3 regions of the Lactobacillus sp. ESL0703 genome follow, and region 2 is predicted to be linked to each of the others. Evidence: riboswitches for the same ligand, from Rfam matches in the RefSeq annotation. Region 2 holds a riboswitch; each other region holds the start of a gene.
What was found. Region 2 has a riboswitch for thiamine pyrophosphate ahead of thiW (energy coupling factor transporter S component ThiW). Riboswitches for the same ligand answer to the same signal wherever they lie in the genome.

Region 1 (4,751 bases), on a different contig from region 2:
ATTATTAAACGAGTAAAATAATGTTCCAAAGAAATAATTAGGCGACAGAGAGCGCTTGTTTCGGAGGAATTAAATATGGATACAACTAATGAGCACAGTCATGCACTAACTACAGATCAGAAGTGGACCATCGCGTCGACTTCATCGGGATTTATGTTAGAGAACATGGATGTGCTTTTTCTATCGTTTGCGATGAGTTCGATGATTGCTGACCTGCACCTATCTGGTGGTGCTGCAGGGTTAATTTCGTCGATTACTAATTTGGGGATGTTGTTTGGCGGGATTGCCTTTGGTATGTTGGGCGATAAAATCGGCCGCGTTAAAACTTTCAGCCATACCGTGATTATTTTTGCGGTAGCGACAGCCTGTATGGCCTTTGCCAATAACATCTACTTGATTTATGCCCTCCGTTTTTTGGCCGGAATTGGTGCTGGCGGTGAATATGGTGTTGGGATTGCATTAATTGCCGAGGCTTTTCCGAAGAAGGAAATTGGTAAAATGACCTCAATTGCAGCAGTTGGCGGTCAGGTGGGGGCAATCTTCGCGGCGCTAATTGCGGCATGGATTATTCCAACTGCTGGCTGGCACATGTTGTTTTTAGTTGGTATTGTGCCGGTAGTCTTAACGGTTTTCATTAGAAAACACCTGCATGAGAGTAAGCAATTTTTAACGGCTAAGGCAGAAGAAAAGGGTTCACTGTTAACCAATGTTGCCCGCAAGATGTTTGCAACACCGCGGCTTGCTTGGCAGAGTATTGGCTTGATGATTATGATGACAGTCCAAATTGCTGGTTACTTTGGTTTAATGAACTGGCTGCCAACAATCGTACAGAAGCAATTAAATTTGAATGTTGCCAATTCAAGTTTATGGATGATTGCAACGATTATTGGAATGAGCATTGGAATGATGACCTTCGGCACCATTTTCGATCATTTTGGTCCGCGGCGGGCCTTCGGTATCTTCTTAATTGGTTCAGCCATTATGGTTTATACTTTAAGTTTGGCCACCAACATGGTAACTTTGCTTATCATTGGGGCGATTGTCGGCTTCTTTTCTAATGGGATGTTCGGTGGTTACGGTGCGGTAATTAGCCGGCTGTACCCAACAGAAATTCGCTCGAGTGCGAACAATATTATTGTTAATATTGGCCGTGCAATTGGCGGGTTTTCATCAGTTGTGATTGGTATCTTGATGGATCACTACAACTTAACGGTTGTCATGGGTTTCTTATCAAGTTTATACATTATCAGCTTGATAATTATGATTAGCTTGCCTGGATTGAAAAAGCTGGCAAATAATTAGTGAAGTAAAAGAATGGTTTTATAATAATTATCATTGTGGTATACTACCTATAAATAGATTTTAGTCACTAGGGGTGCGCTTAGCTGAGAATTACCCTTGGAACCTGAACAGGACAATGCCTGCGTTAGGGAAGTGTTTGAATAAGCATTTAACTGTACTCCTTCTGACTTAATAGTTAGTTAGGAGTATTTTTTATGTTCACAAGATCATCAAAATGGAATGTTAAATCGGTAATTTTGGTTGCGTTGATTGGAATTATTATGGGGGTAATTTATACCTACGGCTTTAATTGGGCTTACAACATTATAAAAATGGCACTGGTCCCTACGGGTTTCGCCCCAGTGACCGACACGGTCTTTTCGGGCCTATGGCTAATGGCAGCACCCTTAGCAATGTATTTTGTACCAACGGCTGGTTCTGGGACAATTGGCGAAGTGTTAGCTTCAATCGTAGAAATGGCAATCGGCGGTCAATGGGGCGCGATTACTGTTATTTCAGGGCTTATTCAAGGTGCAACTAACGAAATCGGCTTTTTCCCCAAGAATTCACGTTATCAAGCATTTTCTTGGAAGAGTGTTATGATTGGTGCCTTCTTTGCAGGACTAGGAATTTTTATTCCGTCATATATTCTTTACAGTTGGGGCAAATTTAACATGACGGTTCAGATTGTAATGTTCATTACCAATATGGTTTCGGCGCTTGTCTTTGACGGCGTACTGGTTAAATTAATCGCTAATCTGTTTGATCGCACATTGAAGCCGCGACTGGCATAGATTGAGGTAAATCATGTTTACACGATCATCAAAATGGAATGTTAAGTCGGTAATTTTGGTTGCTTTGATTGGTATTCTCATGGGTATCTTTTATACCTATGGCACTAATGACCTTTATAACCTAGTTAAAATGTTACTACTGCCGACAGGGTACGCCCCGGCAACCGACGCCTTTTTTGCAGGGTTGTGGTTAATGGCCGCGCCTCTTGCAATGTATTTTGTCCCCACAAAAGGTTCAGGATTAGTAGGAGAGCTGCTCGCTTCAATAGTGGAGATGGCTTGCGGTGGACAATGGGGGATTACCACTGTAGTCTCGGGACTAATGCAGGGACTAACCAATGAAATTGGCTTTTTCCCGAAAAAGTCCCGCTACCAAAGATTTTCATGGCGAAGTGTTCTGACAGGTTCATTTTTTGCTAGTTTTGGCTTTTTTATTCCGTGTTATCTGATGTATGGCTGGTATAAATTTGCCGTTAAGGTGCAAATTGTGATGTTCTTTGTCAGTATCCTTTCGTCAGTTTTATTTGATGGGGTACTAGTTAAGTTAATTACTAACCTGTTTGATCGCGCATTAAAGCCGAAAGTAGCATGATTTTAAACAAAAAGGTCGAGGATAATTACCTCGGCCTTTTTAGATAGCTGCTTCTTTTCTTAAAATTGCGTGAACCTTAGTGGTTAACATGTCGATTGCAACGTTATTTTCGCCGCCTTCGGGAATAATAATGTCAGCGTAACGTTTAGTAGGTTCAATAAATTGATGGTACATTGGCTTAACTGTGCCTAAGTATTGTTCAATTACGGAGTTAATTGAGCGCCCGCGTTCATCAATATCTCGTTCAAGTCGTCTGATAAAGCGAATGTCGTCATCGGTATCAACGTAAACTTTGATGTCCATTAAGTCCCGAATTTCCTCATTTGCTAAAACCAAAATTCCTTCAAGAATAATGATATCAGCAGGTTCAATGTGAATAGTTTCATCACTTCTGGTGTGTTCCTTAAAGTCGTAAACGGGCATTTCAATTGGCTTGTAGTTAAGCAAGTCATTGATTTGGGCTTTAAGTAATGGAATATCGAAGGCATCAGGATGGTCATAATTGATATTCATCCGTTCGCTCATTGAAATACCGGTATTATCCTTGTAGTATGAATCTTGCGTCATAATTAGGACGTGTTCATTTTCTTGCATTTGGTCAACAATTTTGTGGGCAATCGTTGTTTTACCACTACCCGAACCGCCGGTAATCCCAATTACGACGGGTTTTTCAAGTTTAGACATTCAGACTCTCCTTTTTATCAAATAATATTTTACTGTAGTTTTTGCTGTAATACCACTAAAACAGGCGATATTTTGCGATTTTGGTCAATAATTTTTGCAATAAAAGATAAAATCTGTACTTGAAAGGGCTTTATAAAATAGGTAACATGAAAGTGCAATTGTTAACAGACGCGATAAGTTTGCTGTTTGGTAAATGAAGGAGATAAAGTATGTTATTAGGTTCAATTGAAGCTGGCGGGACTAAGTTTGTTTGTGCGGTGGGTAATGAAAATTATCAGGTTAAAGATACGATAACTTTTCCGACAACCACACCCCAAGAAACTTTGCAAAAAGCTGCAGATTATTTTAAGCAATTTCCGGTAACAGCAATTAGTATTGCTTCTTTTGGTCCAATTGAAATTCGCCAGACAGCAGCTAATTATGGCTATATAACTACAACTCCTAAGAAGGGCTGGCAAAATACAGATTTTGTTGGCTTCATTAAACAGCAGGTTAATGTGCCGATCTTTTTTACAACGGATGTTAACGGCTCTGCATATGGCGAATATGTCATGTCATTATTATCCAATGAAGATATTGATTCACTCGTTTATTACACAATTGGCACTGGTGTCGGCGGTGGCGCGATTATTGACGGCAAGCTGGTTGGCTCTCTGGGGCATCCTGAAATGGGACATGTCTTACTCAAGCGCCATTCAGACGACTTGAATTTTAAGGGTGTATGTCCATATCATCAGGATTGCCTTGAGGGACTTGTTTCTGGGCCGACTTTTGAAGCTCGCTTAGGCAAAGCGGGCAAGGACGTGCCATTGACTAATCCTGTCTGGGATATTATGAGTTATTATGTGGCACAAGCCGTTTTACAAGTAACTCTGATTTTACGACCAGATAAGGTTGTCTTTGGCGGGGGTGTGACTAGTGAAGCATTTTTACAAAAAGTACGCCGAGATTTTGCCAAGATGTTAAATGGTTATGTTGAAGTGCCAGACTTAGCTAAATATATTGTGATGCCGGCAATTGCCGATAATGGGTCAGCGACTGTTGGTAATTTTGCTTTGGCTAAGCGGCTGTTAAAAGCATAGTACTAAATTGCTGATAAAAAGTTTACTTATTATATGAAAGCGCTATAATTAAGGCATATAATTCAATGTTTATTACATTTAGGAGATTGATAATATGACTGAAGAAAAAAACACAGCTAAAGAAGAAACTCCAGAAGATCCGGAACAAGCAACGTTAATGGCAGCGATGGGCTTAATTGCCAATGGTGGTAATGCTAAGAGTTTAGCATTTGAAGCGATTCGCGCTGCTAAAAAAGGTGATATTGATACTGCTAGAGCTAAGCTAAAAGAAGCTGACGATTCTTTGCTTCAAGCTCATAATTCACAAACAGATATGTT
Region 2 (4,751 bases):
TTTAGCTCGGTTTAAGGCAATGGTAATTGCTCAAGGCGGCGATAGCAAGGTGATCGATGATTACAGTGTTATGCCACACGCACAATTTGAAATTGAATTGCCTGCTAAACAAGATGGTTACTTAGCACAATTGTCAGCTGATGAAGTTGGAATTGCCAGCATGAAACTTGGCGGCGGTCGTGAAAAGGCCGACGACCAGCTTGACTATGGTGTTGGGATCGAATTGCATAAGAAGGTTGGCGACAAGGTCAAGAAGGGCGAATCCTTATTGACAATTCATGCCGATAGTTCAGATGTTGCTGAAGTTCAAGAGATGCTTTACAATTGCATCAAAATTGCGGATGAGGCTAAGCCTTACCAAATGATTTATGAAGTAATTGAATAATTAAAAATAGCGTAATTAGATTGCACGCCAGTCTGATTGACGCTATTTTTATTGGCAAAAAGTCTAAAAAAGTCTAAAATAAAAATCAAAGTCTAAAAAAGTCTAAAAGGAGAATTTATGATTAATCCGTTTAATCCGACTTTTGGTGATGTACCGCCAATTTTTTTGGATAAAAACAAACAGGTAAATGATTTAGTAAAATTAATTAAGGAAAGCCAATTTTCACGATCGTTTTTTGTTACCGGTGTCCGTGGTTCTGGCAAAACAGCATATTTAACACAATTAGCTAAACAATTTAAACAAGACGATAATTGTTATTATGTTGATTTACTTAATCGTAATGGGATTTTAACGAGCTTGGCACATAAGCTAGATCATCAGGTTCACTCTAAAGCAAATAGGCTATTTAACAGTATTAATTCTTTGAGTTTGGGTGGTGTATCAGTTAGTCGCGAAATTGAGGTTCCTGAAGTTGATGAGATTTTGGAAGACTTAATGTCCGAAATTAAGCAACAAGGAAAATTTGTGGTTGTCACGATTGATGAGGTAACTAATTCTAAGGCAATTCAAGATTTTGCCCAGGTTTATAATTCACTTAAGCGAGCTGAATATCCAATTTACGTTGTAATGACCGGATTGCCTGACTTTATTTTGGATATTCAAAATGAAGATAAACTGACTTTTTTGCTGCGTTCAGAAAAAATAGTGATGATGTCGTTGAACGCTGCGGATATGGTGAATACTTATCAAAAAGTTTTTGCGTGCTCCTTAACTGTTGCAAACAAAATGGCACAGATGACTAAGGGTTACTCGTATGGCTTTCAATTATTGGGTTGGCTGTATTTTGAAGAGTTAAATGGCCGTGAACCAACTATAGAAGTATTAAATGAAGTTAAAGTACAATATCAACTAAAGCTTTTTGAGAATGCTTATCAAAAGATTTTAATGGGCTTGTCGGAAAATGACCGTCAATATTTGATAAATGTTAATGACCATTGTAAGTTCAGTGATGTTGTTGCCAAAATGAAAAAGACTAAGGGTTATGTCTCACAATATCGGCGTCGAGCATTAGAGCGGCAGTTAATTACTCCAAGTGGTCATGGTTATGTTGATTATACGTTGCCATTTTTTGGTGAATATTTAAAGCAAACTCAAAATCCAGATTCGGTATATTATTTGGGCTATTAATTATAATTATTCTTAGTAAAAAACGACAGCCCCTATAAAGAGCTGTCGTTTTTTCTAGAAAAATAGTTGCTGGATTTTTTGGAATTGCTTTGCCTTGTTTAGGCTTAATAGAACAATAGTGGCAACTACTGATCCAATAATAGCAGCCCCGATAAAACGCGGGGTGTAGACGAACCAATATAGGTTATTAGAGCTGCCTGTGAACCAGACCATGACTGGGTAAGAAAGCAGCGAGCCGATAATTCCGGTGCCGATAATTTCGCCAAGACAAGCTGCCCAAATTTTGCCGGTTAATTTATAGAAAATCCCGGCTAATACTGCACCAAAGATGGCACCAGTTAAAGCCAGCGGCGGAATTCCCATGATTAACATTCTGATAATTCCGCACAAGGTTGCCATAATTGTCACGTAAACAGGCCCCAGCATGGTGGCGCCAATAATGTTGATAACACTAGACATTGGTGCCATTCCTTCCACGCGAAAGATGGGGGATAATACCACGTCTAGTGCAATCATAATTGCCAAAATAGTAAGTTTTTCTGTCTGTTTTCTCTTATTAGTCATTTCTAACTCCCTACTCCTAACAAGCGTCTACAAAAAAATCCCATTCGCACATAGCGAATGGGATTTTGCTTAATTAGCCTATCCCTTGCGCTAGTATTATCTAGATCAGGTTCATGGGTTTAATCTCAGCTTAAATAAGCACCCCATAGACTCTTGTATATTAATGTTAATTTGATTATAGACTTTCAACGATGAAAAAGAAAGCACAAATTCTATTTTCTTATAGTTTCATTTGATTATATGATGTAACTTTTCTTTGCTTATCAGTCATTGTCATCATGGTAATTGACGCATTACGTGGACCGCAGCTGACGTCGAAATCGCCAAAGCGGTCGGCAATACTGCGAATAGTAAAGCCGTGAGTTACCAATAAAATGTTTTCGGCACCATCAAGCTGACTGATTAGGTCAAAGCCCTGGTCAAGGCGGTGCCAATATTCCTTGGCATTTTCCGCATCATGAAACGGATCAGCTTCCTTAATCCAGTCGGTTGCCGTATCAATTGATTCGTTCTTGAACAGATCATAGTGGGTCTTATAGCCGTGCGGTCCGCCAATCATTTGCCAGGCCATGTCGGTATCCATTCCTTCGAAGTAGCCGTAAAAATGTTCGCGGAACAGCGGAGTTGCAAGATGTTGGATTTCGTCGCGGTTAACATTGTGCTTAATGATAATGTCGCAGGTATCACTTGCTCGCTTCAAGTCGCTAGAGATGGCAATGTCAAAGGGAACATTTTTAAGTGTTTCGCCCGCTTTATCAGCACCAGCAATGCCGTCTTCAGTTAATGGGGTATCACACCAGCCCTGCATCTTGTTGTAACGGTTAATATAAGTTTGTCCGTGACGGACAATGTAAATTCGCTTCATTTTTAAACTCCTTATTTTAATTATTTTTCATGATAAATTTGTTTAACTTTTGCGACATCTTGTGGCTCAATTGGGTAAATAGAGCCCGCGGGATACATGACGGACTTGCCTTTATTGTGATTGAGCCCGATGGCGTGTCCCAATTCGTGTTCAACAGTATTGACAATTCGCTGATAAGTATAATAATATATAAAATTCTGCAGATAATAAACATTTAATTGGATTTTTGCCTTACTAAGCAATTTAGTCTTGGGATTATAGGTAATGCTTGCTTGCCCAGCGGCATCTGTGTCGGGGTCAAACATCGGCTCAATTGTAATCTGTGCATTTTTCTTCTTATTAGTCTCAGTAAAAGTAAAACTGCCAGTATCATTCCAAGCACTAATGGCATCTTGAGCGGCTTGAGTTAATTGCTGGTTATCCGCCAAATCAAGATAAACTTTGGCGGAATTTTTTGACCAGTGGCAATTTTTGCCTGCATTTTTAGCAGTTTTTTCGCGATGTGTCTTAGCTAAGACGACATGGCTGGGTGTATTAGCAGGACTGATAGCCGGGATATACACGCTGCCTAGAGAAATCCCAGCGACTAATGCACAAGATAATTTACGTAAAAAGTGTAAAATCTTTTTCATAATAAAAACCATCTCCAATATAAAAAATTATAGAAGCAAATTGCTTAATTTTCACTAGTTTTTAATAATCTTAGTAAAAGAGTTTTAAGAATTATATATTAAGTTCGTTTCATGTTAAAATAGTATGCAAGTTTTGAAGAACAGGTGACTTTATGACAAAAGCGATGGATGAAAAACAGTTTGAACAGAAGCATCTCGACGCTATCTTAAAAATGATTAAGGAGCGGCGGGGAGAATTAACTGCGGCAATTAAGTCAGCTGAAGGTGAAGCGCGGAACCTCAATTCGCACTTCTTTGATGATGTCCGCTTAGATTATGATGGTTATTCCACCTCAATGGAAACGGCGCTCTCGATCCACCAGCAGCAGCAACTGCTTGATGAACGTGAGAATGCTTGGCAGCATTCTGCTAAGCAGTTAGGAACGGTTCAACGACTGGAAAAGAAACCGTATTTTGCCCGGGTGGATTTTAAAGAAGGCAATGAAAAACCGGAAACAATTTATATTGGTTTGGGTTCATTTGCGGACAAGGACAACCACTTCTTAATTTATGATTGGCGGGCACCAATTTCTTCAATTTATTATGACGGCAAGCTAGGGCAGGTTTCATATCTGTCGCCGGATGGTGAAATTACCGTTGATATGACGAAGAAGCGGCAATTCATGATTGAAGATGGTCAAATTGTAAACATGTTTGACACCAATGAATCAATCGGTGACCAAATGCTCTTAGAGGTGCTGGGTGAAAAGTCCAGCACCCAGATGAAATCAATTGTAACGACAATTCAGCGTGAGCAAAATAAAATCATTAGAAACACTAGCGCTGATTTGCTGTTTGTCCAAGGAGCCGCGGGGTCAGGGAAGACATCAGCGATTCTGCAGCGGATTGCCTACCTGCTTTACCGGTATCGGGGCAACTTGACCAGCAGCGACGTGATTATGTTTAGTCCTAACCAATTGTTTAATGACTATATTAAAAATGTGCTGCCGGAAATGGGCGAGCAAAATATGGTTCAAATGACTTATTGGCAGTTCGTGGCGCGGCGGTTGCCAGGGATGGACGTAGAAAACCTGTTTGACCAGTTTGAGGATCAGACTGCTGATACAGCAATTGGTAA
Region 3 (4,751 bases), on a different contig from region 2:
GGGCAAGATCGGGATATTGCTTTTCAGAAGTAACGGTCATTCCGGTTAATACTTGTGCTTCTGGTAAATTGGGCGTTACTAGGTTAGCTAGTGGTAACAACTCATTTCTGACAGTGGCAACTGCATCTTCACTTAGTAAGTGAGCGCCACCTTTGGCTACCATGACGGGATCGACAGTCACGGGACCAAAGTCATATTTCTGTAAGTTTAGAGCAACTTGGTGAACATGAGCAGCATCGCCGAGCATTCCAGTTTTTGTCGCGCGGATTTTAAAGTCGGCGGCTAAAGATGCACATTGTGCATCAATCATTTCCAGTGGAAGCAAGTGTGATGATTGAACGCCCAGTGTGTTTTGCGCAGTAACGGCAACTACAACTGCCGTGCCGAAGACTTTTTGCATTTGAAAAGTCTTCATATCGGCCATAATGCCGGCGCCACCGCCGGAATCTGTACCTGCGATTGTCAGAACTTGAGGGAATGAATTAATTTCTTCTGCCATAAAATACTTCCTTAATCATAATCAGCAATTTTTTCAATATCAGCAATCTGCACTTTTGCTAAATAGTCCATGAGATACATGCCAAAACTGCCAGGGCCAACATCGGGATGATCTTGAACGACCAGTTGTCCAATTGAACCGAAAACAAGCGTTGCAGCTTGAGCGGCCTCGAAGCGACTGTCGGTCACTGCACAAAAGGCAGCGACGATACTTGTTAACATATCGCCAGAACCTACATGGGCTTGGAATAGCGGTGTACCATTATGAACATGAACAACATTAGTGCCATCACTAATTGTATCAGTTGCACCACTGGCAATGACAGTGCAGTGGTACTTTTTGGCTACTTCCTTGGTAATCTCATCAAGGTTGCCTGCTCCTGATCCAGCATCAATACCTTTAGATTGCCAGTCAAATTCACCTAATGCGGCAATTTCACCAGCGTTACCACGAATAACGCCAACGTGGAAGTTCCATAATAGGTCTTGAGCAATATTAAGGCGGTAATCTACAGCACCAACTGCAACAGGGTCCAGCACAATCGGCTTATGATATTCTCGAGCCAAATCACCCATTTTTTTCATGTGTGCAATTTGCAGCTTAGTTAAGCTGCCCATATTAATAGCAACGGCTGAAGCCATGTTGACCATTTCGTCGGTTTCATCAATTTCGCTGCTCATGATGGGCGAAGCTCCAATTGCGTTTAAGCCGTTGGCAACGTCTTGAACAGTAACGAAATTAGCGGCGTTGAGAACAACAGGGTTCTCTTGGCGCAACTTGTCTAATAATTCTAACTGCATAATCTTCCTCCTAAAAATTATTGAAGAAGTCCTCCGAACCACGACTTTAAACTAATAAAAAAGCTTTGACACATAATTGTGTCAAAGCAATAGGTAGTTGACACGTTCCTCGCGCAAGTATTAGCTTACAGGTTCAAAGGGTCTGAAACGGTGTTTCATCTCAGCCTAAAAGGCCCCCCTCGTGTTATCGCTTCCAATTATAACGGCTTTTAATGAATAATACAATGCTAAAGTCAATGTTGTGTTATTTTTAGCAGTAAAAAAGTCCAGCTGTGTTATCAGAGCTGGGCTTTTTGTAAGTCTTTTAAGTAAGTATTTTTAATTATTAGATAAATTGTAAAATCGTCATCAAAATCGGAACGACGATAATGAAGAGAATTGTACTTTCAACCACAATATTAGTTGCGTATTTAACGTCGCCGTGTGATTCGTTGGCTAAAATTGGTAAAACAGCTAACATTGGCGTTGCTGCTTGGACAACTAAAGTTTGGCGCATCAAGCTCGGTAAATTAAAGCCGGCATTTGTTCCGATTTTAATTAAAATAATCAAAATGATTGGTGAAACAATAAAGCGACCAATTAATGCTAAGATTGAATCACGGTCAAACTTAACGTTCTTAATTCCGGCATCGTGTAGGACAATTCCGATATAGATCAGTGACAGTGGGGTTACCAAGTTACCAACGTAAGTTAACGTTGAGTTTAAGAAGTTAGGTACAGGAATCCCTAATAGCATCCAGACCAAAGCAACAATAAACCCAACAAGTGGCATTGGCAATAGCTTTTTCCAGTTAATCTTGTGGTTAGTCTTCTTATCTTTAGCAGTCGGGTCGTCGTTTTGGATTAAGAAAACGCCAAATGCCCAAGTAGAAACGGTATTGATAATGTAGTATACCAAAAAGTAAGACATGGCTTTGTCGCCAAACAGTGCCATGTTCAGGGGCATCCCAATAAAGATGGTGTTGGCGTTAACCACGGCATTCATAAAAATTCCTCGGCGGCCAGGACGGATTTTGAAGACCTTAATGCTTAGCCAAGCAATAAGATAACCGATAATCACACCCAAAGCTGGGAATAATAATTCGGTTGATAATTGCAGCAGGCTGCCGCGGCTAAGGTTCTTCATAACAGCAGTGAAGATTGAAGCTGGCAGGGCAATCTTAGTGATAATACTAGAGATTTCACTACCAAACTTATCGTCAATCCAATTAAATTGTTTTAGTAAAAAGCCGAGGGCCATGATTAAGATAATCACAACTACGCTTGATACAGATGTCAAAAAGACTTGCATAAAAAGTTTCCTCTTTCTGTAGGTAATTAATATTTGGGCATCCACGTTGTTTCTTGAATGGCTCTTTTGGCGTCAGTTATCTTTCACCGGCTAAACCTTAATCAATTACAGTTTGATGGTAATTATGGCTGAGGAACTAGTGGCAAAAATATAGCACTAGCAATTTCACTTATCCATTAGTAAGCTCGGGGGTATCATCAAATAACGAACCTTGTTTGTTAACAAGATTCGTTATTTGCGAGCTACTTTTGGATTTAAGACTATTTGGCAATGTAAATACTGGTAGTCTTACTAAGATAAGTTGCGCGCATGTTTCTTTAGCCAAACTAGTTTCCTCATGCCGTAATTGCCCTTCAGATATAATACAATAAGTATTTTTAATAGCAACAATTTTACACTTTAACCGTGTAATAAATTTATTGTTAGCCTTATAATAAAATAAATTATTGAGTTAGTGACGGCAAAATATTAAAAGCAAACTAGTAGTTAAGGAGATAATCATGACAGAATTTACGGACCAGTTACACCAAGCAGCGAGCAGTCTATGGCAGAAGAGTATGAAGCATCCATTTGTGCAGGAATTGCAAAGTGGGGAATTACCGCTGGCCAAATTTCGCTTTTATTTATTACAAGATCGGTATTATTTAAATCAATTTAGTGAATTTCACCGTGCGATTGCAGCAAAAACGGATGGCCAACAGACTGAGCAGTTTTTACTTGAGATGGCGCAGGACTTGAAGGATAGCGAGATGGCAGTGCGCGAGAATTTTTTTAAGCAATTGCAGATTATGCCAGCTGAAATTGCGCAAACGCCAGTTGCGCCGACTGCGTATGCATACGTTAATCACTTGCAGATGACATTGGCGCGGGATGGTATCGCTCCGGCTGTTGCTGCACTTGTGCCTTGCTATTGGCTGTATCAAGAAATTGGGCAAAAATTAGCAACTGGCGGCTCGCCTGTTTCGTATTATCAAGAGTGGATTGATACCTATGATGGCGAGTGGTATGCAGCTAATGTGCAGCGAATTTTACAGTTGACGAATACATTAGCTGATTCTGGTTCTGCAGATGAGCGGGAAAAAATGCAGCAGGCTTTTGTTCGCAGCAGCTATTATGAATTGCAATTTTGGCAGATGGCGTATGAGCAGCAAGAATGGGCTTAAAAATGGTAAGCAAAAAGAAGCATGAGTAGACATGCTTCTTTTTTAGTTAGTTCAGCTTGCAAGAATTTTTTGATATTATAGGGAAGTTATAATAAAAAAGGAGAGTTAGAAATGGTAACAGCTAAGAAGAGACATTTATGGGCCTTTCTTGCGGGCTTAGCCTGTGTTATGTGGGGAATTTCAGGTCTATTTGCCAAGTCGTTATTTAATTTAAGTCCGGAAATTACGCCGATTTGGCTTACGCAGGTGCGAATGGTAGTCTCAGGTGTGATTTTATTAATAGTTGCTGCGATTGTCGGACAAAAGCCGGTAGCAACTATGAAAAATAAGCACGACGCCTGGATAATTATTGCGTACGGTATTTTCGGCTTACTGCCAGTGCAACTGTTTTATTTTATTACTGTGCAAAAGGCCAATCCAGCAATAGCTACAATTCTGCAGTTTATCGGACCATTCTTTGTGATGGCGTATTTAATTCTGCGCCACCAACAAACCTTGCGTGTGTTGGATATGCTCGCTGCAGTTACCGCATTTATTGGTGTTATTTTGCTTGCAACTCATGGCGATTTTAGCCATTTTGCCTTGACGCCGGAAGTACTGATGTGGGGGTTATTGGCGGCAATTGGTGTGGCAACTAACACGTTAATTCCGATTAGTGTGCTGCATCGTGTTTCCAGCCTGGTAGTTACAGGGTGGGGACTGCTTTCTGCTGGAATTTGTTTAACGATTATTCATCCTGTATGGCCACATGTGCATCTAACTGGACAAGTTTGGTTGGCTGTTGGCGTAGTAATCGTAATTGGCACGCTGATTCCGTTTCAGTTGATGACCAATTCGCTGCGGTTTATTAAGGCATCAACGGCTAGTTTGCTTGATGCCTTTGAGCCGCTGTCTGCAACAATTGGGTCGGTTTTGTGCTTTGGTTTGATTATGACGCCGCTTGATTGGCTTGGTGCACTATTAGTGGTTGCCGCTGCGATGGCGCTAAATATTACGCC

Region 1: linked by a shared signal. The riboswitch ahead of PT278_RS06305 (ECF transporter S component) and the one ahead of thiW (energy coupling factor transporter S component ThiW) in region 2 are both predicted to bind thiamine pyrophosphate.
Region 3: linked by a shared signal. The riboswitch ahead of thiM (hydroxyethylthiazole kinase) and the one ahead of thiW (energy coupling factor transporter S component ThiW) in region 2 are both predicted to bind thiamine pyrophosphate.

What each region holds. Positions count from the first base shown of each region.
Region 1 covers NZ_JAQTIB010000004.1:16,135-20,885, forward strand. Annotated here, with positions in the region: gene PT278_RS06300 (MFS transporter) at 76-1,302, shown strand; TPP riboswitch at 1,362-1,450, shown strand; gene PT278_RS06305 (ECF transporter S component) at 1,497-2,075, shown strand; gene PT278_RS06310 (ECF transporter S component) at 2,089-2,667, shown strand; gene udk (uridine kinase) at 2,707-3,351, opposite strand; gene scrK (fructokinase ScrK) at 3,561-4,433, shown strand; gene PT278_RS06325 (PTS lactose/cellobiose transporter subunit IIA) at 4,528-4,751, shown strand, end outside.
Region 2 covers NZ_JAQTIB010000003.1:107,343-112,093, reverse strand. Annotated here, with positions in the region: gene PT278_RS05565 (pyrimidine-nucleoside phosphorylase) at 1-385, shown strand, start outside; gene PT278_RS05560 (ATP-binding protein) at 503-1,573, shown strand; gene thiW (energy coupling factor transporter S component ThiW) at 1,628-2,137, opposite strand; TPP riboswitch at 2,202-2,293, opposite strand; gene PT278_RS05550 (histidine phosphatase family protein) at 2,358-3,002, opposite strand; gene PT278_RS05545 (matrixin family metalloprotease) at 3,023-3,634, opposite strand; gene helD (RNA polymerase recycling motor HelD) at 3,787-4,751, shown strand, end outside.
Region 3 covers NZ_JAQTIB010000002.1:109,134-113,884, forward strand. Annotated here, with positions in the region: gene thiD (bifunctional hydroxymethylpyrimidine kinase/phosphomethylpyrimidine kinase) at 1-499, opposite strand, end outside; gene thiM (hydroxyethylthiazole kinase) at 511-1,299, opposite strand; TPP riboswitch at 1,388-1,489, opposite strand; gene PT278_RS03080 (AEC family transporter) at 1,625-2,590, opposite strand; gene tenA (thiaminase II) at 3,091-3,753, shown strand; gene PT278_RS03090 (EamA family transporter) at 3,865-4,751, shown strand, end outside.